One region of the Variovorax sp. NFACC27 genome, then DNA from elsewhere that is predicted to be linked to it. Evidence: riboswitches for the same ligand, from Rfam matches in the RefSeq annotation. Region 1 holds a riboswitch; the other holds the start of a gene.

Region 1 (10,987 bases):
GCACCAGCAGCGCGGTGAATTCTTGCCAGTTCATGACACACACTCTAAACTTGAGACCATTACAGTTCCAGTACAGATGATCGAACAATCACCCAATCTGTATTGGTCATCCGTTCGACACAGAAGCCAGGGAAACCGGCACAGCCCGGACGACGAATGCTCACTCGCACCTCCACACAGTCGCTGACCGGGCAGCTGGCCGATCGCCTGGCAGAGCGCATCCGCACCCGACTGCTTCCGCCCGGCGCGCGCCTGCCCTCGGTACGCGAATGCGCGCGGCAGCAGGGCGTGAGCCCGTACACGGTGGTCGCCGCCTACGACCAGCTGCTGGCGCAGGGGCTGGTCGAGGCCCGGCGACAGCGCGGCTTCTACGTGCGGGATTCCGCCCCGGCGCAGGACGGCCGCCCGGCGAACGGTGCCGACGCCAACGGCGCGAGCGGCATGCCGGCGGCGATCGCGGTGCAGATGATGGCCTCGCGCGTGCCGGCGGATGCCAGCTCGCTCATCCGCAGCATGTTCCATCGCCCCAGCGACAAGCCGCAGCCGGGCATGGGCGTGTTTCCGCCCGACTGGATGGCGTCGACCTTCATGCCCACCGCCGTGCGGCGCATGACCAATACAGCCGCGCTGCAGGAGCTGTCGCTCCAGTACGGCGAGCCGGCCGGGGACATGAGCCTGCGGCGCAGCCTGTCGCAGAAGCTCGTGGGCATCAACGTGCCGGCCTCGCCGGACCAGATCGTGACCACCGTCGGCGCCACCCACGCGCTGGACATCGTGAGCCGCACGCTGCTGCGGGCGGGCGATCCGGTGATGGTCGAGGAGCCGGGCTGGGCGCTCGAGTTCGCCCGGCTGGAGGCGCTGGGCATGCGCATCCTGCCCGTGCCGCGCCGCGCCGACGGTCCCGACCTGGAGGTGATGGCGCAGTACTGCAGGCTGCACAGCCCCAAGCTCTTCGTCAGCGTGAGCGTGCTGCACAACCCCACGGGCTACAGCCTCACGCCGGGCAGCGCGCACCGCGTGCTCAAGCTGGCCAACGAGCACGACTTCCACATCGTCGAGGACGACACCTACAGCCACCTCGCGCCCGAGCACGCCACGCGGCTGAGCGCGCTCGACGGGCTGCAGCGCACCATCTACGTCAGCGGCTTCGCGAAGATCCTGGCGCCCAACTGGCGCATCGGCTTCCTGGCGGCGCCGCCCGCGCTGAAGGAGCGGCTGCTCGAGACCAAGCTGCTGGCCACGCTGACCTCGCCCACGCTGTTCGAGCGGGCCTTGTCGTGGTGCATCGACCAGGGGCAGCTGCGCCGGCACTCCGAGCGCGTGCGCATCCGGCTCGACGGGGCGCGGGGGCGGGCGGTGAAGCTGGCCATGGCGCACGGCTGCACCTTCGCCTCGGAGCCGGCGGGGCTCTTCGGCTGGGTCGACACCGGCGTGGACACCGACGCGCTCACCCAGCGCATGCTCGACCAGGGCTACCTGCTGGCGCCGGGTTCGCTCTTCCACGCGCGCCGGCCGCCCAGCACGATGATGCGGATCAACTTCGCGACCTCCCAGGACGCGGCCTTCTGGAAGGTGTTCAGCAAGGTGCGAAGCGAGCTCTGACCCGGCTCGCCCCCAGGCTTCGCGTGCCTGGCGAGCGCAATGCCGGCGGCGCGGCAATGCCGGTTTCGCGATGCTCCGCGAAGGGGCAAATCCTCGTTGGGAAAAGGCGGCACGGAGGGTCAAACGCCGGAGGCTTGGAGTAAGCTGGCAGCACAAGAAAACCCATACCCAGCACCCAGGAGACCTCCCGCATGAGCAACGCCAGCAAGCCCTTCGACTTCAGCCAGTTCGTTCCCGGTTTCGACTTCCTGAAGAACCTCGCCGGCGGCGCGGCGGCGGGGAACGGGTCGATTCCCGGCATCGCGAGCTGGGTGGCTCCCACGCTGAGCGTGGAGGAGGTCGACAAGCGCATCCAGGAGCTGAAGACCGTGCAGTACTGGCTCGAGCAGAACGGGCACGCACTCAAGGCCACCATCCAGGCGCTCGAGGTGCAGAAGATGACGCTTTCGACGCTGCGCGGCATGAACGTGCGGATGGAAGACATCGCCAGCGCGTTCACCAGACAGGCGGCCGCGATGGCGCCCGCGCCGGCACCTGCGGCGGCAGCGGCCCCTGAGCCCGAACTCGAGGAGATCGAGGAAGAGGACGAGGCGCCTGAAGAAGAAGCCCCGGCCCCCAGCAAGCCGCGCCGCAAGCCGGCCGCGGCCAAGGCGAAGGCCGGGTCGGCCGACGGCGCAGGCGTGGTCGATCCGATGCAATGGTGGGGCTCGCTCACCGAACAGTTCCAGCAGATCGCCAGCACGGCGCTGCAGGACGCGGCCCAGCTGAAGGTGCCGGCCATGGCCCAGCCGCTGGCCGACGCGGTCGGCTCGGTCATCGGCAAGCCGGCGGCGGCCCGCAAGCCCGCCGCCGCTGCGAAGAAGGCCGCGGCACCGGCCGCGAAGAAAAGGACGTCGACCGCCGCGCGCAAGCGAACCTCCGCGCGACGCTGACGTCATACACACATCCATTTCTTGAAGAACGGGTTGGCACGCATCATGAAGTTGTTTCCCTCCGGCCATGCCACCCATCCGCAATGGCGAATGGCGGCGGGCCTCGTGCTCGCCCAGCTGCGGGCGCAGATGGCGCTGCCCGACTACGCCTCGTCGCCGACGCTGGGCCTGCTCTACATCACCGACCACTACGCCAGCGACGCGCAGGACATCCTCGACCACCTGAGCGCCGAGCTGCCCGAGGTGACCGACTGGTCGGGCACCGTCGGCATCGGCGTGTCGGCCAACAACGCCGAGTACTTCGACGAACCCGGCATGACCCTCATGCTCTGCGCCCTGCCGAGCGACCAGTACCGGGTGTTCTCCGGCGTCGCGCCGCTGGGCAATTCGGAAATGAGCGGCTTCGAGGCGCATACGGCGCTGGTGCACGCCGACCCCGCCACGCCCGACCTGGCCGAACTCATCGGCGAGATGGCCGGGCGGACCGACACGGGCTACCTTTTCGGCGGCCTGTCTTCCGGGCGCGGCGGCGCGCTGCAGTTCGCCATCGGCGGCAACGGCAACATCCGCGGACATGGCGCGGCGGGCGGAGTGTTCTCGGGCGGCCTGTCGGGCGTGGTGTTCGGCGAGGGCGTGCGGCTGGTGTCGCGCGTCACCCAGGGCTGCCAGCCGCTGCGCTCGGGCGCGGTGCGCGAACGCGAGATCACCGAGGCCGACGGCAACCTGCTGCTGAAGCTCGACGGCGAGCCGGCGCTCGACGTGCTGCTGGCCGATCTGCAGGTGTCGCTCGAACGGCCCCAGGAGGCCATCGATGCGGTGCGCAACACCCTGGTCGGCCTGGCCGACGCGGGCGCCGATGGCATCCGCCGCACCGGCGATTTGGGCGCCGACGTGCTGGTACGCCACATCATCGGGCTCGACCCCACGCGGCGCGGCATCGCCATTGCCGACACGGCCGAAGCCGGCATGCGGCTGACCTTCTGCCGCCGCAACGCCCAGGCGGCGCGCGCCGACCTGATGCGCATCTGTGCGGAAATTCGCGAGGAACTGGAGCCCGAGGAACAGACGCTGGCCACCGCCCGCGCCGTGGCGGCGGGCGAGGCCGAGGCAGCGCCGCATCCCGCGCGGCGCATCGCAGGCGCGGTGTATGTCAGCTGCTCCGGCCGCGGCGGGCCGCACTTCGGCGCGCCGGGGGCGGAGCTGCAGATCGTGCGGCATGCGCTGGGCGATGTTCCGTTGGTCGGCTTCTTCGCCGCTGGTGAGATCGCGCGGCACCATCTGTATGGGTATACCGGGGTGTTGACGGTTTTCACCGCCAACGACTGATTCCAGACCCGACGCGAAAAAGCGACGGGCGGGTTTCCGGCGGAAACATGCATCGCTAGAATCCGCCCGCTTTCTTGAATCTCTGCTGCTGCAAGAAAGAGCCAGCCGCGCATCGTCAGTGATGCGCGGGCGATCTCTTTCGCCTCTCCACGCAAAGTGCGACGAGGCAGGAAGCCGACACGGTTTCCCCAATGGAACAGCAGCCATGAGCGACCTTCGTTTCTCGAGACTTCAGCGCGCCTTTTCGCGTGCTGGCATTGCCGTCGACTACCGCGACGGCGTTTATCACCTGCACCACGAGGCCTCGCAGGCCACGGTGCTCCTGCCACCCAGTCTTCCGCTGGAAGAAAAGGCGGTGAATCAGTTGCTGGCTTTTGCCAGCGTGCGCTCGCCCGACGGCGAGCGGGGCGTGTGCAAGGCCTGTGCGACGCCCGACTTCCATCCGGGCTCTGTCGCGCCTGTCGGCAGCGTTGTCGCGACCGATGCCGACTTCGTCATTCCCGCAGCGGTGGGTACCGACATCAACTGTGGCATGCGACTGCTGACCACCGGGCTCACGCTCGACCAGGTGGCGCCGCACAAGACGCGGCTGGTCGAGCGGCTCACGCGCAGCCTGCTCGACAACGGGCGCGACGTGCCGGTGCACACGGCGGCATTCAGGGCGCTGTTCGATGTGGGGCCGTCGGCATTCCTCGAAGCGGTTCAGGACGGCGGGCTATGGTCGGCGTGCGACCGCGACCGGATGCAGGCCGAACTCGATGCCTGCATCGGCCTGGCGACGTTCGGCGGCAGCGCGCGGCATGCGCCCGAGGCCTACACCGGCGTCCGCCATGAGGTGTTTCGTGACCCCTGCCTCGGCACGCCGGGCAGCGGCAATCACTTCGTGGAACTGCAAGTTGTCGACCATGTGATGGACCGTCACGAGGCCTATCGCGCCGGCCTGAAGGCAGGGGACGTGGTCGTGATGATCCACAGCGGCTCGCGCGACATCGGGTTCCATGTGGGCGGCCGCTGGATGGACCGTGCCCGCGACGAATGGCCCAAGGGCCTGCGCCATCCGAAAAGCGGCTTGTACGGCCTGGCGGGACCGCTGGCCGACGAATATCTGGAGGCCATGGGGGTGGCGGCGCGTTACGCATGGGCAAACCGGGTCGTCCTGGCCGAACTGGTACGCAAGGATTTCGCGGAATTGCTGGGTGCCACTTCGTCGAGGCTCGTCGTGGACGTGCCGCACAACGTCGTGCTGCGGGAACACGGCATGAATATCCACCGCAAGGGTGCGACGCCGGCGGACGCGGGCGATCTGGCGCTGATTCCCGGCTCCATGGGTGACTACTCGTACCTGGCGGCCGGACTGGGGCACGAAGACTGGCTCTGGTCGTGCAGCCATGGCGCTGGCCGGCGGATGCGTCGGCAGCAGGTGCGCGCGATGCGGCCGGCGCCCGTCGACGAGCAGGCAAGCTGGCAGTGCGTGACCTTGCGGGAGGAGCGCCGGATCGAGGAGGCGCCGCAGGCCTACAAGCCCATCGGCGAAGTGATCGACGCGCAGGAGCGCGCAGGCCTGATCCACTGCGCGGTGCGGCTCAGGCCCTGGATCACGTTCAAGGCGTGATCCAGGGCTTGCCGGTTCGTCAGCCCAGTGCGGGTTGCGGGATGCGCGGCTTGGGCGCAGGCATCCCCGTGAACGCGAAATCGACCTCCGGCTCCAGTCCGCTCACGATCCGCGCGATCGACTTGCCCGAGCCGCAGGCGTGCGTCCAGCCCAGGGTGCCGTGGCCGGTATTGAGGAACAGGTTCGGCAGCTTCGTCTTGCCGATCAGCGGGACGTTGCTCGGCGTGGCGGGACGCAGGCCGGTCCAGAACTGGGCTTGCGTGGTGTCGCCTGCGCCCGGGAACAGTTCTTCGACGCGGCGCACGATGGCTTCGCAGCGCACGCGGTTCAGGTCGCGGTCGTAGCCGTTGAGTTCGGCCGTGCCGGCAATGCGCAGGCGGTCGCCCGATGCCGAGGTGTAGCGCGAGAACACGAGCTTGAATTCGTCGTCGGTCAGCGAGACCTGGTGTGCCTTCGAGGCGTCCTTGACGGGCAGCGTCACCGAGTAGCCCTTGGCCGGGTAGATCGGCAGCCGGATGCCCAGCGGCGCGGCGTACAGCGGGCTCAGCGAGCCCATCGCCAGCACGAAGGCGTCGCCGCGGATGCGCTGGAAGCGGCCTTCGCTGTCGGTGGCCTCGACGTGGTCGATGCTGCCGCCGGCCTCGCGCAGCGCGGTCACGGTGTGGCTCATCAGGAACTTCACGCCCGCGGCGGCGGCCAGGCCCACGAGCTCGCGGGCGAAGCGGTTGGCGTCGCCCGATTCGTCCTCGGCCGTGTAGGTGGCGCCGGCCAGCTTCGGTCGGATGTGGGCGAGGGCGGGCTCGAGCTTCACGGCCTCGTCGGCCGAGATGACCAGGCGCTCGCAGCCCAGGGCGCGCATCTGTTCGGCGGGCTCGAGGGCGCCGTCGAACTCCTTCTGCGTCGTGTAGAAGTGCAGGATGCCTTGCGTGCGCTGGTCGTAGCTGAGGCCGGTGTCGCGGCGCAACTGTTGCAACATCGAGCGGCTGTATGTGCCGAGACGCACGATCTGCTCGATGTTGTGACGGGTGCGCGCCGGCGTGCATTCGCGCAGGAACTGCAGGCCCCAGAGCCACTGGCGCATGTCGGCGCGCATGCGGAAGAGCAGCGGGGCGTCTTCCTTGCCCAGCCATTGCAGCACCTTCAGGGGGGCGCTGGGGTTGGCCCAGGGTTCGGCGTGGCTGACGGAGATCTGTCCGCCGTTGGCGAAGCTGGTTTCGGCAGCCGGGGTGGCCTGCCGGTCGATCACGGTCACTTCGTGGCCGAGTTGCTGGAGGTAGTAAGCCGAGGTCACGCCGAGCAGGCCGGCGCCGAGAACGATCACGCGCATTTCAAGTACCTTTTGAGGTTGCAGCGCTTGAACGGCGGGTGTTGTTTGCTATCGAATAAATAGCGAAAGCAACTGGACGACCGCAGTCCAAGTTGCCGCTCCCCCTGTCCTCGGTACCTGAGAGATTCATCTGTTGCACCTTCGCAACGGATTTGCTCCTTCGGTGCGCCACGTGAAGTGGCGGCTCTCCAGACGGCGTTTCAATTGATGCAGTACTGACCCCTTGCCGAAATCTCCAAGACTTCGTCGGGCCGACCTGAGCGTTTATGGGAGTTTGCGCCTTCGGTAGGGCCATCAGAGTGGCCCGCTCTCCTGCAAAGCGCAATTGTAAACACAGCGAAAAGAGATCGGTAACGTCTTGTGTTTTCGTCCATTGGCCCAATGGGATAATCGCGCGTTAACGTCCATTGCGACACGGCAATGACTTCCAACATTCAGGGGACCCCATGATCCTGGTTACAGGCGGCGCTGGCTTCATCGGCGCCAATTTCGTTCTCGACTGGATCGCGAACAGCGACGAGCCGGTCGTGAACCTCGACAAACTGACTTACGCGGGCAACCTCGAGACGCTCGCGTCGCTCAAGGGCAACCCGAAGCACATCTTCGTTCAGGGCGACATCGGCGACAGCGCCCTCGTCGACCGCCTGCTGGCCGAGCACAAGCCGCGCGCCGTGATGAACTTCGCCGCCGAGTCGCACGTCGACCGCTCGATCCACGGCCCCGAAGACTTCGTGCAGACCAACGTGCTCGGCACCTTCCGCCTGCTCGAGTCGGTGCGCGGGTTTTGGAGCGCGTTGCCGGCCGATCAGAAGTCGGCCTTCCGCTTCCTGCACGTGTCGACCGACGAGGTCTACGGCTCGCTCTCCAAGACCGACCCGGCCTTCACCGAGGAGAACAAGTACGAGCCGAACAGCCCGTATTCGGCCAGCAAGGCAGCCAGCGACCACCTCGTGCGCGCCTGGCACCACACCTACGGCCTGCCGGTGCTGACCACGAACTGCTCGAACAACTACGGTCCGTTCCACTTCCCTGAGAAGCTGATCCCGCTGATGATCGTCAACGCGCTGGCTGGCAAGAACCTGCCCGTGTACGGCGACGGCATGCAGGTGCGCGACTGGCTCTACGTGAAGGACCACTGCAGCGCCATCCGCCGCGTGCTTGAAGCCGGCAAGCTGGGCGAGACCTACAACGTGGGCGGCTGGAACGAGAAGCCCAACATCGAGATCGTCAACACAGTTTGCGCGCTGCTCGACGAATTGCGCCCCCGCAACGACGGCAAGCCGTACAAGGAACAGATCACTTACGTCACGGACCGTCCCGGCCATGACCGCCGCTACGCCATCGACGCACGCAAGCTCGAAGCCGAGCTTGGCTGGAAGCCCGCAGAGACCTTCGATACCGGCATCCGCAAGACCGTGGAGTGGTACCTCGCGAACAGCGAGTGGGTGCGCAACGTGCAGAGCGGCGCCTACCGCGAGTGGGTCGAGAAGCAGTACGACAGCAACGCGAAGGCTGCGGCATGAAGCTGCTGCTGCTGGGCAAGGGTGGGCAGGTCGGTTGGGAGTTGCAGCGCAGCCTGGCGCCGCTCGGTGAGCTGGTTGCGCTCGATTTCGACAGCACCGATTTTCACGCCGACTTCAGTCGGCCGGAGGAGCTGGCCGATACGGTGCTGAAGGTCCGCCCCGACGTGATCGTCAATGCCGCGGCGCACACCGCGGTCGACAAGGCCGAGAGCGAACCCGAGTTCGCGCGCAAGCTCAACGCTACGTCACCTGGAGTCGTGGCCGAAGCGGCGCAGAAGATCGGCGCGCTGATGGTGCACTACTCGACCGACTATGTTTTCGACGGCAGTGGCACGAAGCCCTGGAAGGAAGACGATGCGACCGGTCCGCTCAGCGTGTACGGCCAGACCAAGCTCGAGGGCGAGCAGTTGGTTGCGCGGAACTGCGCGAAGCACCTGATCTTTCGCACAAGCTGGGTGTATGCAGCGCGCGGCGGCAACTTCGCCAAGACCATGCTGCGGCTGGCGAAGGAGCGCGACAAGCTGACTGTCATCGATGACCAGTTCGGTGCGCCTACCGGTGCGGAACTGCTGGCAGACGTGACGGCGCACGCCATCCGGGCGACCTTGCAGGACTCGTCGAAGGCGGGCCTGTATCACGCGATTGCCGGCGGCGAAACGACGTGGCACGGCTACGCGCGCTTCGTGCTCGAAATGGCTCAGCAGGCTGGCGTCGAACTCAAGGCCGGACCGGATGCCGTCGAAGCCGTGCCGACCAGCGCTTTCCCGACGCCTGCGAAGCGCCCGCACAATTCACGCCTCGATACCTCCAAGCTGCAGACCACTTTCGGCCTGCGCCTGCCGCCCTGGCAGGAAGGCGTCTCGCGCATGCTGCGCGAGATCCTTTGAACTTCACGAGAAGAAGAACATGACCAAGACGACGCAACGCAAGGGCATCATCCTGGCCGGTGGATCGGGCACACGCCTGCACCCCGCGACCCTAGCGATCAGCAAGCAACTGCTGCCGGTGTACGACAAGCCGATGATCTACTACCCGCTCAGCACGCTCATGCTGGGCGGCATGCGCGACATCCTGATCATCAGCACGCCGCAGGACACGCCGCGCTTCCAGCAGCTGCTGGGCGATGGCAGCCAATGGGGCATCAACCTCCAGTACGAAGTGCAGCCCAGCCCGGACGGGCTCGCGCAGGCCTTCATCATCGGTGACAAGTTCGTCGGCAACTCGCCGAGCGCACTGGTGCTGGGCGACAACATCTTTTACGGCCATGATTTTGTACATCTGCTGGCCGATGCGGATGCGAAGACTTCCGGCGCCACCGTGTTCGCGTATCACGTGCAGGACCCTGAGCGCTATGGCGTCGTCGCCTTCGACGACAAGGGCAAGGCCAGCAGCATCGAGGAAAAGCCGGTGAAGCCGAAGAGCAGCTATGCGGTCACGGGCCTCTACTTCTACGACAACCAGGTAGTGGATATCGCCAAGGCGGTGAAGCCGAGTGCGCGTGGCGAACTCGAGATCACCGCCGTCAACCAGGCGTATCTGGATCGCGATCAGCTCAACGTGCAGATCATGCAGCGAGGCTATGCGTGGCTCGATACGGGTACGCATGACAGCCTGCTGGAAGCAGGGCAGTTCATTGCAACGCTGGAGCATCGGCAAGGGTTGAAGACAGCCTGCCCTGAAGAGATTGCGTGGCGCAACGGATTCATCACGAGTGAGCAACTCGAAAAGCTCGCCGTGCCGCTCGAGAAGAGTGGTTATGGCAAGTATCTGAAACACTTGTTGAACGACGAGGTGCGTTCGTGAAAGCCACGCCGACCATCATTCCCGAAGTACTGGTGATCGAGCCGAAGGTGTTTGGCGACGCGCGCGGGTTTTTCTTCGAGAGCTTCAATCAGAAGGCGTTTGACGAAGCCGTCGGCCGCCATGTGAATTTCATTCAGGACAATCACTCGCGCTCGGTGAAAGGGGTTCTGCGCGGCTTGCACTATCAGATCCAGCAACCGCAGGGCAAGCTGGTGCGTGTGGTGAGAGGGGCCGTGTTCGATGTGGCGGTGGACATTCGCAAGTCGTCGCCGACTTTCGGCAAGTGGGTGGGCGTCGAGTTGAGCGAGGAAAACCACAGGCAATTGTGGGTTCCGGAAGGTTTCGCACACGGGTTTTTGGTGCTTAGCGAAACGGCGGAGTTTCTCTACAAGACCACGGACTACTACGCCCCGTCACATGAGCGCGCGATCATCTGGAACGATGGCGATCTGGCGATCGAATGGCCAGAGGTTGGCTCGGTCCCCCAGTTGTCAGCAAAGGATGCGGGCGCAGCGACTTTGCGTTCGGCTGAATTGTTCGAATGATTTCGTATTTCGAGAAAAACTGAATCCCCATGTTGAACTTCACCGGTGAACGGTTCATTCCCACTGAAACGGGCGAGATTCGCTACGAGCATATGCATCGGTACGGGTGGGTGCAATCGCTATGCGTGGGGCGCGACGTGCTGGATATTGCCTGTGGCGAGGGTTATGGCTCCGCGCTGCTTGCGAAAACTGCGAGTTCCGTTGTCGGTGTAGATATCTCGAAAGAAGCTGTCGAGCATGCGCGGCAGCGCTACGCCGTGCAGACCAATCTGCGATTCGTGGAAGGCAGTGCAACAGCCATCCCGCTGAAAGATGCC
Region 2 (10,987 bases), 4.1 Mb from region 1:
GTACACGGCGTACATGCTGGCCACCACGGCCGGCAGCACCTGCGCGGTACAGATGTTGGAGGTGGCCTTCTCGCGGCGGATGTGCTGCTCGCGCGTCTGCAGCGCGAGGCGGTAGGCGGGCTGGCCGTGCGTGTCGACGCTCACGCCCACCAGGCGGCCCGGCAGCGAGCGCTTGAACTCGTCGCGGCAGGCCAGGTAGGCGGCGTGCGGGCCGCCGTTGCAAAGCGGCATGCCGAAGCGCTGCGTTGTGCCGCAGACGATGTCGGCGCCCCATTCGCCCGGAGGCGCAAGCAGCGTCAGCGCCAGCAGGTCGGCCGCGACGATGAAAGCCGCGTCGCACTGGTGCGCGTGGCCCGCGAGCGGACGCAGGTCGTGCACGTGGCCGGTGGTGGCGGGGTACTGCGCGAGCACGCCGAAGAAGGCGCCGCTCACCATCAGGTGCGGCAGCGTTTCCGACACGGTGCTGACCTTGACCTCGATGCCCAACGGGGCGGCGCGCGTCTTGATCACTTCGATGGTCTGTGGATGGCAGTCGCCGGAGACCAGGAACACGTTGCTCTTGCTCTTCACGCTGCGCTTGGCGAGCGTCATGGCCTCGGCCGCGGCCGTGGCTTCGTCGAGCATCGATGCGTTGGCGATGGCCATGCCCGTGAGGTCGCACACCATCGTCTGGAAGTTGAGCAGGGCTTCCATGCGGCCCTGCGAGATCTCGGCCTGGTAGGGCGTGTAGGCGGTGTACCAGGCGGGGTTCTCGAGGATGTTGCGCAGGATCACGCCCGGCGTGTGGTTGCCGTAGTAGCCCTGGCCGATGAAGTTGCGGAACACCTTGTTCTTCGACGCCATCGCCTTCAGCTCGGCCAGCGCGTCGGCTTCGGTCACCGGCGCGGGCAGGCGCATCGGCTTCGCGCGGCGGATGGCCGCGGGCACGATGCCGTCGATGAGCTCCGCGCGCGTCTCCGAGCCGATCGCCGGCAGCATGCGCGCCTCGTCCGCCGCGTCGATGCCGATGTGGCGGGCGAGGAATTCTTCGGCGTTCTCTAGTTCTTGCAAAGAAGGAAGGGCGGGCGTCGGCATGGCGTTGAAGGCTCGGAGGGAAAGAACAAAGGTGCTGCTGAAAAATTCAGCGGATCAGGACTCGGCTGCGAACTTGTCGTAGGAGGCCGCGTCCAGCAGGGCGTCGAGCTGCGCGGGGTCGCTCAGCTTGACCTTGAAGAACCAGCCGGCGGCCAGCGGGTCGCTGTTGGCCAGCGACGGGTCGGCGCGCAGGGCTTCGTTCACCTCGGTGATCTCGCCCGACACGGGCATGAACACGTCGGCCGCGGCCTTGACCGATTCGACGACGCCGGCGACTTCGCCCTGGGCGAAGGTCTTGCCGACTTCAGGCAGGTCGACGAAGACCACGTCGCCCAGCGCGTCCTGCGCATGCACGGTGATGCCGACGGTGGCTGCGTCGCCCTCGGCCGACACCCATTCGTGGTCCTTGGTGTACTTGATGCTCATGGTGGAAAAACTCCTCGTGGAAAAAAGTGGATCGGGGTGCAGAGCCTAGCCGGTCGATCTGACTGGGCGGCGCTCAGCCCCGGTAGTAACGGGTGGGCACGAAAGGCATGGTCGAGACCTCCATCGGCACCGGCTTGCCGCGCACGATGGCCTGCACGCGCGTGCCCGGCTCGGCGAAGGCTGTAGCCACGTAGCCCATGGCGATGCAGCGGTCGGCCGTGGGGCCGAGCAGGCCGCTGGTGACGAGGCCGATGTCCTGGCCCTCGAAAGACTGGAGCACCGTGCCGTCGCGCACCGGAATGCGCTCGAGGGCGACGAGGCCCACGCGCTTGCGCTTCAGCGTGTCGTGGTCGGTGTGGCCGGCCGCACCCGCGGTAGCCGCGGCGAGCTGGGCGAGGATCTTCGCGGCGCCCGGGAAGCCGCCTTCGCGTGCCCCGCCCGCGCGGCGCACCTTCTGCATCGCCCAGTTGAGCGAGGCCTCGACCGGCGTGGTGGTGGTGTCGATGTCGTTGCCGTAGAGGCACAGGCCGGCTTCGAGCCGCAGCGAGTTGCGCGCGCCCAGGCCGACGGGCTTGACCTCGGGCTGTGCCAGCAGCAGGCGGGCGAGGCGCTCGGCGTCGGATGCAGCTACCGAGATCTCGAAGCCGTCCTCGCCGGTGTAGCCGCTGCGGGTGACGAAGGCCGGAATGCCGCCGATCTGCACCGCGCCGCCCGTCATGAACACGAAGCGCTCGACGCCGGGCGACAGCCGCGCCAGCGTGGCCGCGGCCTGCGGGCCCTGCAGGGCGAGCAGCGCGTGGTCGGGCAGGGGGCGCACCTCGCAGCGCGAGCCGATCTTCTGCTGGATGTGGGCGATGTCGGCCACCTTGCAGGCCCCGTTGACGATCACGAAGATCGAGCCGTTGCCCTCGTTGAAGAACATCAGGTCGTCGAGGATGCCGCCCTCGTCGTCCAGCAGCAGGCCGTAGCGCTGCTTGCCGGCGGGCAGGTCGATCACGTCGACGGGCATCAGGGTCTCGAAGGCGGCCGCGGCGTCGGGCCCGACCAGGCGCAGCTGGCCCATGTGGGAAATGTCGAACAGGCCGGCCGCGTCGCGCGTGTGCTTGTGTTCGGCCATCAGGCCGGCGGGGTACTGGACCGGCATCGAATAGCCGGCGAAGGGCACCATGCGGGCGCCCAGTTCCAGGTGGAGGTCGTACAGCGGCGTCTTGAGAAGCTGGGCGTCGGGGGTAGCGGAGGAAGAAGCAGCCACGGGGCACTCCAAAGGGGCAGTCGAAATCCATGACGCAAGCCATGGGCCACCCCTGCTGTCCGCTTTACCTGAGAGATTCGCCCCACGATCGGGGTTTGCTCCTTCGGTGGACCGCCGCCCGTGGGCAACGGCCTCTCTCCAGCAAGGAAACGCCGGCTTTCACCGGCGCCTCGTCAGTCCTTTTGCCTGAGCGTTCGGGAAGTCCCTGCGCCTTCGGCGGCCCCGGCACGCGGGGCTCTCTCCTGACCCCGGGAAGTGTAGTGGATCGCGCGGGCCCTTCGCGCTATCCCGACCAAAGACGCCACGCCCCGAAGCAGGCCGCGGCCCACACGGCCACGACGAAGGCCGCGCCCCAGCGGCTGACTGGCCTGGCGCCGCGCTCGCGCAGCCATTCGTCCGCCCTGGCGCGGCAATCCGCGAGCACCGCGGGGGGAATCAGCCGGATGGCGAGCCAGATCAGCCCCGGCAGCAGCAAAACGTCGTCGACGTAGCCCAGCACCGGAATGAAGTCGGGAATGAGGTCGATCGGGCTGAGCGCGTAGGCGACCACGAAGGCGCCCAGTGCCTTGGCATGCCATGGGGTGGACGGGTGCCTGCCGGCGAACCAGAGCGTGACGCCGTCGCGCTTCAGGCGCTTCGCCCAGCTGCGAAGGCGCCCGGACAGGGGGATTGCGGGAGGCGGCGAGTTCACCCGGCGATGGTGTCACAGCCCCGGCCGGGCATCTCGCGTATCCCTTTTGTCGTCAATGCACGACTTCGGCCGGCGGCAGCAGCCGGTCGATGCGCTCGCGCAGCGATTCGGCACGCTCCACGCCCGCGCTCTTCTCGATCTCGGTGAGCATCAGCGCGGCGATGGTCAGCATGGCGTTGCGGTCGCGCGCCTCGCGCAGCGCGTCGCGCATCTGCAGCGCGAACTTGGGGTCGCGCCGCACGAACATGCGCTCGCAGATGTCGAAGAGGAACATGCGGGTGGTGGCCAGCGAACGCTTGCCGTCGAAGGTGTCGGCCGAGGTGGCCACCTGGATCGGCTGGGCGGCGGGGATGGGCGAGGGCGCGGGCTGCGCGGGAGGCTCCGCCGGGGCTGCCGCTGCCTTCGGGCTCTGCAGGTAGCCCTTGTCGATCAGCGCCTGGATCGCCTGCTCGGCCTCATCCCGGTTGGCGAAGAGCGGGCTGAAGTCGGTAAGGGAGCGCCGGCCGTCGGCCATCAGCAGCAGGGCGCGTTCGCGCTGGCTGAGCGTGCGCTGTCCGCCCTGGAGTTCGTCGCGCGCCTTGTCGGTCTTGGTGGGAAACATGGCAGCCACAGCTTTCGGGAATCGAGGGCTGCAGCATCGTTGCAAGTAGTGACATCTCCATGAACCGTTTGGCTTACAGGGGCAATTCCGCGGCGGTCTTCAGCCGGCGCTTTCCTTGCGTATGAGCCACCGGTTGCCCATGCGCTGCAGCTCCAGCGTCTTGCGGCCTTTCTCGCGGAACTTGTCGGCGCTGTAGGTCTGCTCGAAGGTGGCGGTGGCCGATTGACCCTGGACGCTGATGACGAGGCTCTCGATGCCCACGTTGATGACGGCCTTGTCCTCGATGCGCGCGCGGCGGTCGGCCTCCCAGGCCTTGCGGTCCTGGCCGCGCGGCGGGGCGAAGTCGGGCGCATAGGCGGCAAGGTAGCGCGCCACGTCCCGTGCGGACCAGGCCGCGGCCCAGGCGCGCACGGCGGCTTCGACTTCGCGGATGCCGGCGGCGGGATCCACCGGCGCTGCCGCCGCCGATGCAGGGGCGGCCTGCGTGGCGGGCGCCGCGGGCGGGGCGCCGAAGGCGGCCGGTGCCAGCAATGCGCCGCCCATCACGCTGCCCATCACGCTGCCTGTCACGCCGCTTGTCAGGCAGCTCAGGAATCGATTCATGGCGCAGTCCCCTCCTTGTCGGTTGTCGCCCGATTCTGGCAGCGAACATGCGTGGGGCAGACCGGCCCCCGGGACCAGTATTCAGGCGGCAGCCCCTTCGGCTTCTGCCGGCACGGCCTGCAGCGTCCGGTTGCGCAGGCGCAGCGCCATCACCGCCGCGGCGCACAGCACGCACAGCACGGTCGTCAGCGTCACGCCGAGCCCGCGCGCGTCCGAGAGCATGCCGAAGAGCGGCGACACCAACCCGCCCACCGACAGCGCCAGCCCCAGCGCGATGCCGCTGGCCGTGGCCGGGTTGCGCGGCAGGTAGTCCTGCGCCAATGTCACCTGCGCGGCGAAGGGCAGGAACATGCAAAGGCCGAAAAGCCCGGTGCAGGCCAGTGCCCAGCCGGCGGTCGGCGCGAGCACGATGCCCGCGAGGGACGGAAGCGCGAGCAGGTAGCCGGCGCGGATCGTGCCCATGCGCCCGATGCGGTCGCCGAGCCAGCCTCCGAGCAGCGTGCCCACCGCGCCTGCCGCCGTGAATGCGGTGAGCGCCGCCGCGCCCTGGAAGGCCGAGCCGTGCAGGTCGCGCGTGATGCGCAGCGACAGCATCGAAAGCACCGTGACGTACGGAATCGACCAGCCCACGATGGTCGCCACCAGCAGCCCGAAGGCGCGCCAGTCGTTGTGCGGCTTCATCAGATGGTCGCCGGCCTTCGGGGCTGCCGCGGCGCTGCTGCCCGAGGCAGCGCCGCGACGCGCGTTCGCGGCGAACCACACCACGCCCATCGCCAGCGCCGGCAGGCCCAGCAGGTAGCTGTGCGACAGGCTTCCGCCGCCCACCACCGTGGCCGCCAGCACCGGCGCGAACGAGGCGCCGATGGTGCCGCCCACCGAGAACACGCTCATCGCCTTCTGCGAGCCGCCGCCGGCCGCGCGCGCAGCCACCGTGGCCGGCGGGTGGTAGGCCGCGATGCCCAGCCCGCACAGCACCATGGCGATCCAGGTCAGCAGGTAGCTCTGACTGATGCCCGCCAGCACCACGCCCAGCGCGGCCACCAGGAAGCCCGTGGGCACCAGCCAGCTGCGAGGGTGGCGGTCGGCGTACAGGCCGAACAGCGGCTGCACCACGCTCGACAGGCCGGTGGCCGCCAGCATCAGGCCGCTGACGGCCGTGTAGCTGTAGCCGCGCTCCAGCACCATGAAGGGCAGCAGCGCGGGCACGAGGCCCTGGTAGAGATCGTTGACGGCATGGGTGCCGGTGAGCAGCCCGAGTCGGCGCTTGTTCATGACGAATGCTTCTTTCGTTTGCAGGGAGGGAGGAAAAAAGCATCGTAGAAAGCCGTGAGAAGATGTTCTTGCTACGAATCCTCAAGCGTCGTCGAGAAATGGACAAACCGGCCCAGGCAGCGATCAACCTGCGTCCCGAACAAGGGGAGTCGACCCCGCGCGCCGTCGCGGCGCTGGCGACCGACCCGGCCGGCGACGCCTTCATCCCGCCGCACACGCACCGGCGCGGGCAGCTCATCCACGCGATCTCGGGCGTGATGCTGGTGAGCGCCGCGGCCGGCAGTTGGGTGGTGCCGACCGGGCGCGGCGTGTGGGTGCCCGGCGGCATGGAGCATCAGATCCGCATGGCGGGCGAGGTGCGCATGCGCACCGTCTTCGTCGAGCCGGGCATGCGCGCCGACCTGGGCGGCGAATGCCGCGTGATCCAGGTGAGCGAACTGCTGCGCGCGCTGATCGTCGCGGCCGTGTCGCTGCCGCTGGACTACGCGCCGGGCGGCCGAGACGAGCGCGTGATGGAGCTGCTGCTCGACGAGATGGAGGCCGCGCCCGCGCTCTCGCTGCACGTGCCGATGCCGCGCCATGCAAGGCTGGCCGCGTTGTGCGAGGAACTGGTGCGCGACCCCTCGCTGCCCGCCACCCTCGACGACTGGGCCCTGCGCCTGCACATGAACAGCCGCACGCTCGCGCGCCTGTTCCATCGCGAGACGGGCATGAACTTCGGAGCCTGGTGCCGGCAGGCGCGGCTGCTGCTGAGCCTGCCCCGGCTGGCAGCGGGCGCGTCGATCCTCGAGGTGGCGCTGGCGCACGGCTACGAGAGCCCGAGCGCCTTCACCGCCATGTTCCGACGCACGCTCGGCGTGCCGCCGAGCCAGTACCTGCACCGGTCCGGCTGAACGGCTTCGCTACTTGAACCCGAGCGTGTGCGGCAGCCAGGTGCTCAGCGCCGGCACGAAGGTCAGGATCAGCAGCACCGCGCCGTGCGCCCACAGGAACGGCACCAGCTCCTTCACGAGCGCGGTCATCGGCACCTTCGACACGTTGCAGGTCACGAACAGCAGCCCGCCCACCGGCGGCGTGATCATGCCCAGCGTGAGGTTGAAGATCACGATCATCGCGAAGTGCACCGGATCGACGCCCAGCTTCACGGCCACCGGCGCGAGGATCGGCGCCAGCACCATCACGCCCGGCAGCGGCTCGATGAAGATGCCGAACAGCAGCAGGAACACGTTGACGATGATCAGGAACATCCACGGCGAGAGGTTCATGCCGATCAGCCATTCGGCCATCTGCTGCGGAATGCCCTCGATCGTGAGAATCCACGCGAACGAGGCCGACAGCCCGATGATGATCAGCACCGAGGCCGACAGCAGGGCGGAGCGCGAAAGAATGTCCGGCAGCGCCTTCCATTCGAGCGTGCGGTAGATGAACTTGCCGCACACCAGCGCGTAGAACACCGCCACCACCGATGCCTCGGTGGGCGTGAACCAGCCCGCGCGCATGCCGCCGAGAATGACCACCGGCAGCAGGATCGCGGGAATCGCCTTCCACGTCGTCACCAGGATCTCGCGCAGCGGCGGCGTCTGGCCGTCGCCCTTGTAGTTGCGCTTCTTCGAGACGTGGAAGTTCACCAGGCACATCGCCACCGCGATCAGGATGCCCGGCAGGATGCCCGCGGCGAACAGCGTGCCGACGGAGACCGTCTCGTCCTGCAGCGCGTAGATGATCATGATGATCGAGGGCGGAATGATCGGCCCCACGATCGCGGTCGAGGCCGTGAGCGCCGCCGCGTAGGAGCGGTCGTAGCCGGCCTTGTCCATCATCTTGATGAGCATCGACCCCGGACCCGCCGCGTCGGCCAGCGCCGAGCCCGAGATGCCCGAGAAGAAGGTCAGCGACACCACGTTGGTGTAGCCCAGCCCGCCGCGCCGGTGGCCCACGAACTGGCCCGCGAAGCGAAGCAGCACCTCGGTGAGCGAGCCGCCGCTCATGAGCTCGGCCGCCAGGATGAAGAAGGGCACCGCCATCAGCGGGAAGCTGTCGATGCCGGTGAAGGTTTCCTTCAGCAGCACCATCAGCGGGTAGTTCTCCGCCAGGATCAGCGTGGTGACGGTGGAAAGGCCCAGCGCGAAGGCCACCGGCACGCCGATGGCCAGGAACACGCAGGCGGAAACGATGAGAACGAGGCTTGCATCCATGGTCGTTCTCCTTACAGCGACGCGCTCGCGTTGGCGTCGAAGTGCGCGTCGGACGCGAACTCGCGGTTCATCACGTAGCCGCGCACCACCAGCAGCCAGTGCACGACCAGCAGAACGCCGCCGAACAGCATCGCGCTGTAGATGTAGGCGAAGGGAATCTGCGTGACGGCCGTGAGCTGGAACATCGTGCGCTGCATGTAGAGCCAGCCGTACCAGACCATGAAGCCGAAGAAGGCGAAGAGCAGCCCGGCCACCACGATGCGCAGCGCCACGGCGGCGGGGCGGGGCAGCGCGTCCTGCAGGTTCTCGACCGCGATGTGCCCGCCGTAGCGCAGCACCGGCCCGGCGCCCAGGAAGGTGAGCCAGATCATCATGTGGCGCGACACCTCCTCGGCCCATTCGAGCGACTGGTTGGTGGTGTAGCGCAGCACGACGTTGGTGAAGATGATGACCGACATGGCGGCCAGCAGAAGAATCAGCGCCCAGCGGTTGGCGGCGAGAAAGTAGCGCTCGAAGGCTTGCACTTTGAGTTGTTCTCTGTGTTTTGTCGAAGAAGAAAAACGAAGCGCCCGGCGCACGCGTGCGTACCGGGCGCGTTGCCGGAAAACCGGCCGTAACCAGCTCGCGGCTTACTTGACGTCCGTGATCTTCTTGATGTTGTCCGCGCCGAATTCCTTGGCGTAGCTAACGTACGCCGGCTTCAGCGCCTCGCGGAAGGCCGCGCCGTCGACGGTGCGCGTGACCTTCATGCCGTCCTTCTCGAGCTGGGCGATGCCGTTGTTCTCGTCGTCGTTCACCTTCTTGCGCTGGGCGATGGCGGCCTTCTTCGCGGCTTCGGTGAACACCTTCTTGTCGGCGTCCGACAGCTTGTTCCACACCTTCGGCGACAGCAGCAGCAGCGCCGGCGAGTACACGTGGCCCGTGAGCGAAAGATGCTTCTGCACCTGCGAGAACTTCGAAGCCAGGATCACCGGAATCGGGTTCTCCTGTCCGTCGACCGTGCCCTGCTGCAGCGCGCCGAACAGCTCGGGGAAGGCCATGGGCGTGGGCAGGATGCCGAAGGTGCGGTAGCCGTCCATGTGCACCTTGTTTTCCATTGTGCGCATCTTCAGGCCGGCCGCGTCGGTGGGCTTGACGATGTCGCGCTTGCTGTTCGTCATGTGGCGGAAGCCGTTCTCCGTCCAGGCCAGCGCGATGATGCCCTTGCTCGGGAACTTGGTCAGGATGTCCTGGCCGATCGGGCCGTCCATCACCTTGCGCGCGTGGTCGTAGTCGCGGAACAGGAAGGGGATGTCGACGATCTTCACCTCGGGCACGAAGTTGCCCACCGGGCCGGTCGAGGTGTTGACTAGGTCCTGCGTGCCGAGCTGGATGGCCTCGATCTGCTCGCGCTCGCCGCCCAGCGCCGAGTTGGCGAAGTGCTGGCACTTGTAGCGGCCTTGCGTGCCCTTCTCGATCTCTTCGCAGAACACCGTGGAGCCCACGCCGTAGTGCGACTCCTTGGAGGTCGCGTAGCCGATCTTGAGAACGGTTGGGGCCTGGGCGAAGGCGGAAGTGCCCAGGGCGAGCGAAAGGCAGGCGGCGGCGATGTGGCCGAGTTTCATGATGTCTCCGGGGGTTGAAGTCAGGTGCGCGTCAGGCGCACGCGACTATGCAACACCGGAGAGCTTCACCGCGTCGGGATTTTCACGGACGTACTCGCGGATGACCGCCTCGAAGCTCTCGTCCGCCGAGAGACCCAGCGCCTTCGCGCGCGCGGTCTCGATGCGGCCGGGCCAGGTCTTCACGATACGCATGATCACCGGGTCGGGCGTGCGGTCGAGCAGGGCGGTGGCCGCCTTGCCGGCCACGCGCTCCAGCGCCGCGGCCATCTCGCCGACCGTGGTGGCCAGCGAGGGCAGGTTGAGCGCGGTGCGCGGGCCCCATTGCGCGTCGCTCGCTTCGGCGGCGCGGATGATGCCCTCGATGGTGCGCGCCGGTGACGCAATGGCGACAGGCGTCTCGTCCGGCACCGGGCAGGCCGCGCGCAGCCCCGCCAGCGGCTCGCGGATCATTCCGCTGAAGAAGCCCGAGGCCGCGCCGTTGGGCTTGCCCGGGCGCACGCTCACCGTCATGAGCCGCACGCTGCGTCCGCGCACGAAGCCCTTGCGCGTGAAATCGGCTACCAGTTGTTCACCAATGAATTTCTGGATGCCGTAGCTGGTCTGCGGCGTGGGCAGCGTGTGGTCCTCGATCACCTTCGGCAGCGGCTGCTCTGGCGAGTCGCCGAACACCGCGAGCGAGCTGGCGAATACCAGCACCGGCCTGGTTCCGAGCGCGCGCACCCGTTCGAGCAGCGCGTGCGTGGCGGCGAAGTTGCTGCGCATGCCGAGGTCGAAGTCGGCCTCGCATTCGCCGCTCACCGCCGCGGCCAGGTGGAAGATGGCGTCGGCTTCGCGCCAGGGCGCGGCATCCGCTTCAGCCGCGAGCTGCGCGTTGAGGTCGCCGGTGATGGCTGCGATGCGCGCGTCGGCCGAGAGGTCCGCCGGCGGGGCCGCGCGGTCGACCAGCGTGATGCGTTCGATGGAACGGGCCGGCTCGCCAGCCAGGGAAAGGCTGCCTTGCTTCAGCAGCGTGCGCGCGAGTCGCGCACCCAGAAAACCGGCGCCGCCGGTGATGACGATCTGCATGGGTCTTGTCTCCTGTGAGCCGCAAGAATAAGCGAGGCTCGCCGGATCGGCTCACGAGACGAAGCTCACCAGAGCTTGGCGCAGGCCCCGCTCAGCACCACGTCGGCGCTGGGCGCGGCGGGCGATGCATTGCGTTCGCGCGTCACGACCAGGCGCGAGACCTTCGACAGCAGCTTCTCGGATGTGTCTGGCAGCGCCAGCGTG

The links. A riboswitch is a leader RNA that binds a small molecule or an ion and turns the genes downstream of it on or off. The one in region 1 is predicted to bind glycine.
Region 2: another riboswitch for glycine. It lies ahead of gcvT (glycine cleavage system aminomethyltransferase GcvT); the one in region 1 lies ahead of ABL840_RS05635 (D-amino acid dehydrogenase).

Annotation. Positions count from the first base shown of each region.
Region 1 is NZ_CP157613.1:1,195,516-1,206,502, forward strand. Features, by position in the region: gene ABL840_RS05610 (LysE family translocator) at 1-34, opposite strand, end outside; gene ABL840_RS05615 (PLP-dependent aminotransferase family protein) at 157-1,602, shown strand; gene ABL840_RS05620 (PhaM family polyhydroxyalkanoate granule multifunctional regulatory protein) at 1,794-2,534, shown strand; gene ABL840_RS05625 (FIST signal transduction protein) at 2,580-3,860, shown strand; gene ABL840_RS05630 (RtcB family protein) at 4,066-5,472, shown strand; gene ABL840_RS05635 (D-amino acid dehydrogenase) at 5,492-6,799, opposite strand; glycine riboswitch at 6,894-7,001, opposite strand; glycine riboswitch at 7,036-7,124, opposite strand; gene rfbB (dTDP-glucose 4,6-dehydratase) at 7,246-8,322, shown strand; gene rfbD (dTDP-4-dehydrorhamnose reductase) at 8,319-9,209, shown strand; gene rfbA (glucose-1-phosphate thymidylyltransferase RfbA) at 9,229-10,125, shown strand; gene rfbC (dTDP-4-dehydrorhamnose 3,5-epimerase) at 10,122-10,670, shown strand; gene ABL840_RS05660 (class I SAM-dependent methyltransferase) at 10,700-10,987, shown strand, end outside.
Region 2 is NZ_CP157613.1:5,372,432-5,383,418, reverse strand. Features, by position in the region: gene gcvP (aminomethyl-transferring glycine dehydrogenase) at 1-1,074, opposite strand, end outside; gene gcvH (glycine cleavage system protein GcvH) at 1,129-1,500, opposite strand; gene gcvT (glycine cleavage system aminomethyltransferase GcvT) at 1,574-2,752, opposite strand; glycine riboswitch at 2,798-2,904, opposite strand; glycine riboswitch at 2,917-3,007, opposite strand; gene ABL840_RS25190 (YkvA family protein) at 3,036-3,422, opposite strand; gene ABL840_RS25185 (hypothetical protein) at 3,496-4,044, opposite strand; gene ABL840_RS25180 (DUF4440 domain-containing protein) at 4,144-4,647, opposite strand; gene ABL840_RS25175 (MFS transporter) at 4,729-5,919, opposite strand; gene ABL840_RS25170 (AraC family transcriptional regulator) at 6,018-6,812, shown strand; gene ABL840_RS25165 (TRAP transporter large permease) at 6,822-8,114, opposite strand; gene ABL840_RS25160 (TRAP transporter small permease) at 8,126-8,638, opposite strand; gene ABL840_RS25155 (TRAP transporter substrate-binding protein) at 8,744-9,718, opposite strand; gene denD (D-erythronate dehydrogenase) at 9,764-10,783, opposite strand; gene ABL840_RS25145 (anti-sigma factor) at 10,849-10,987, opposite strand, start outside.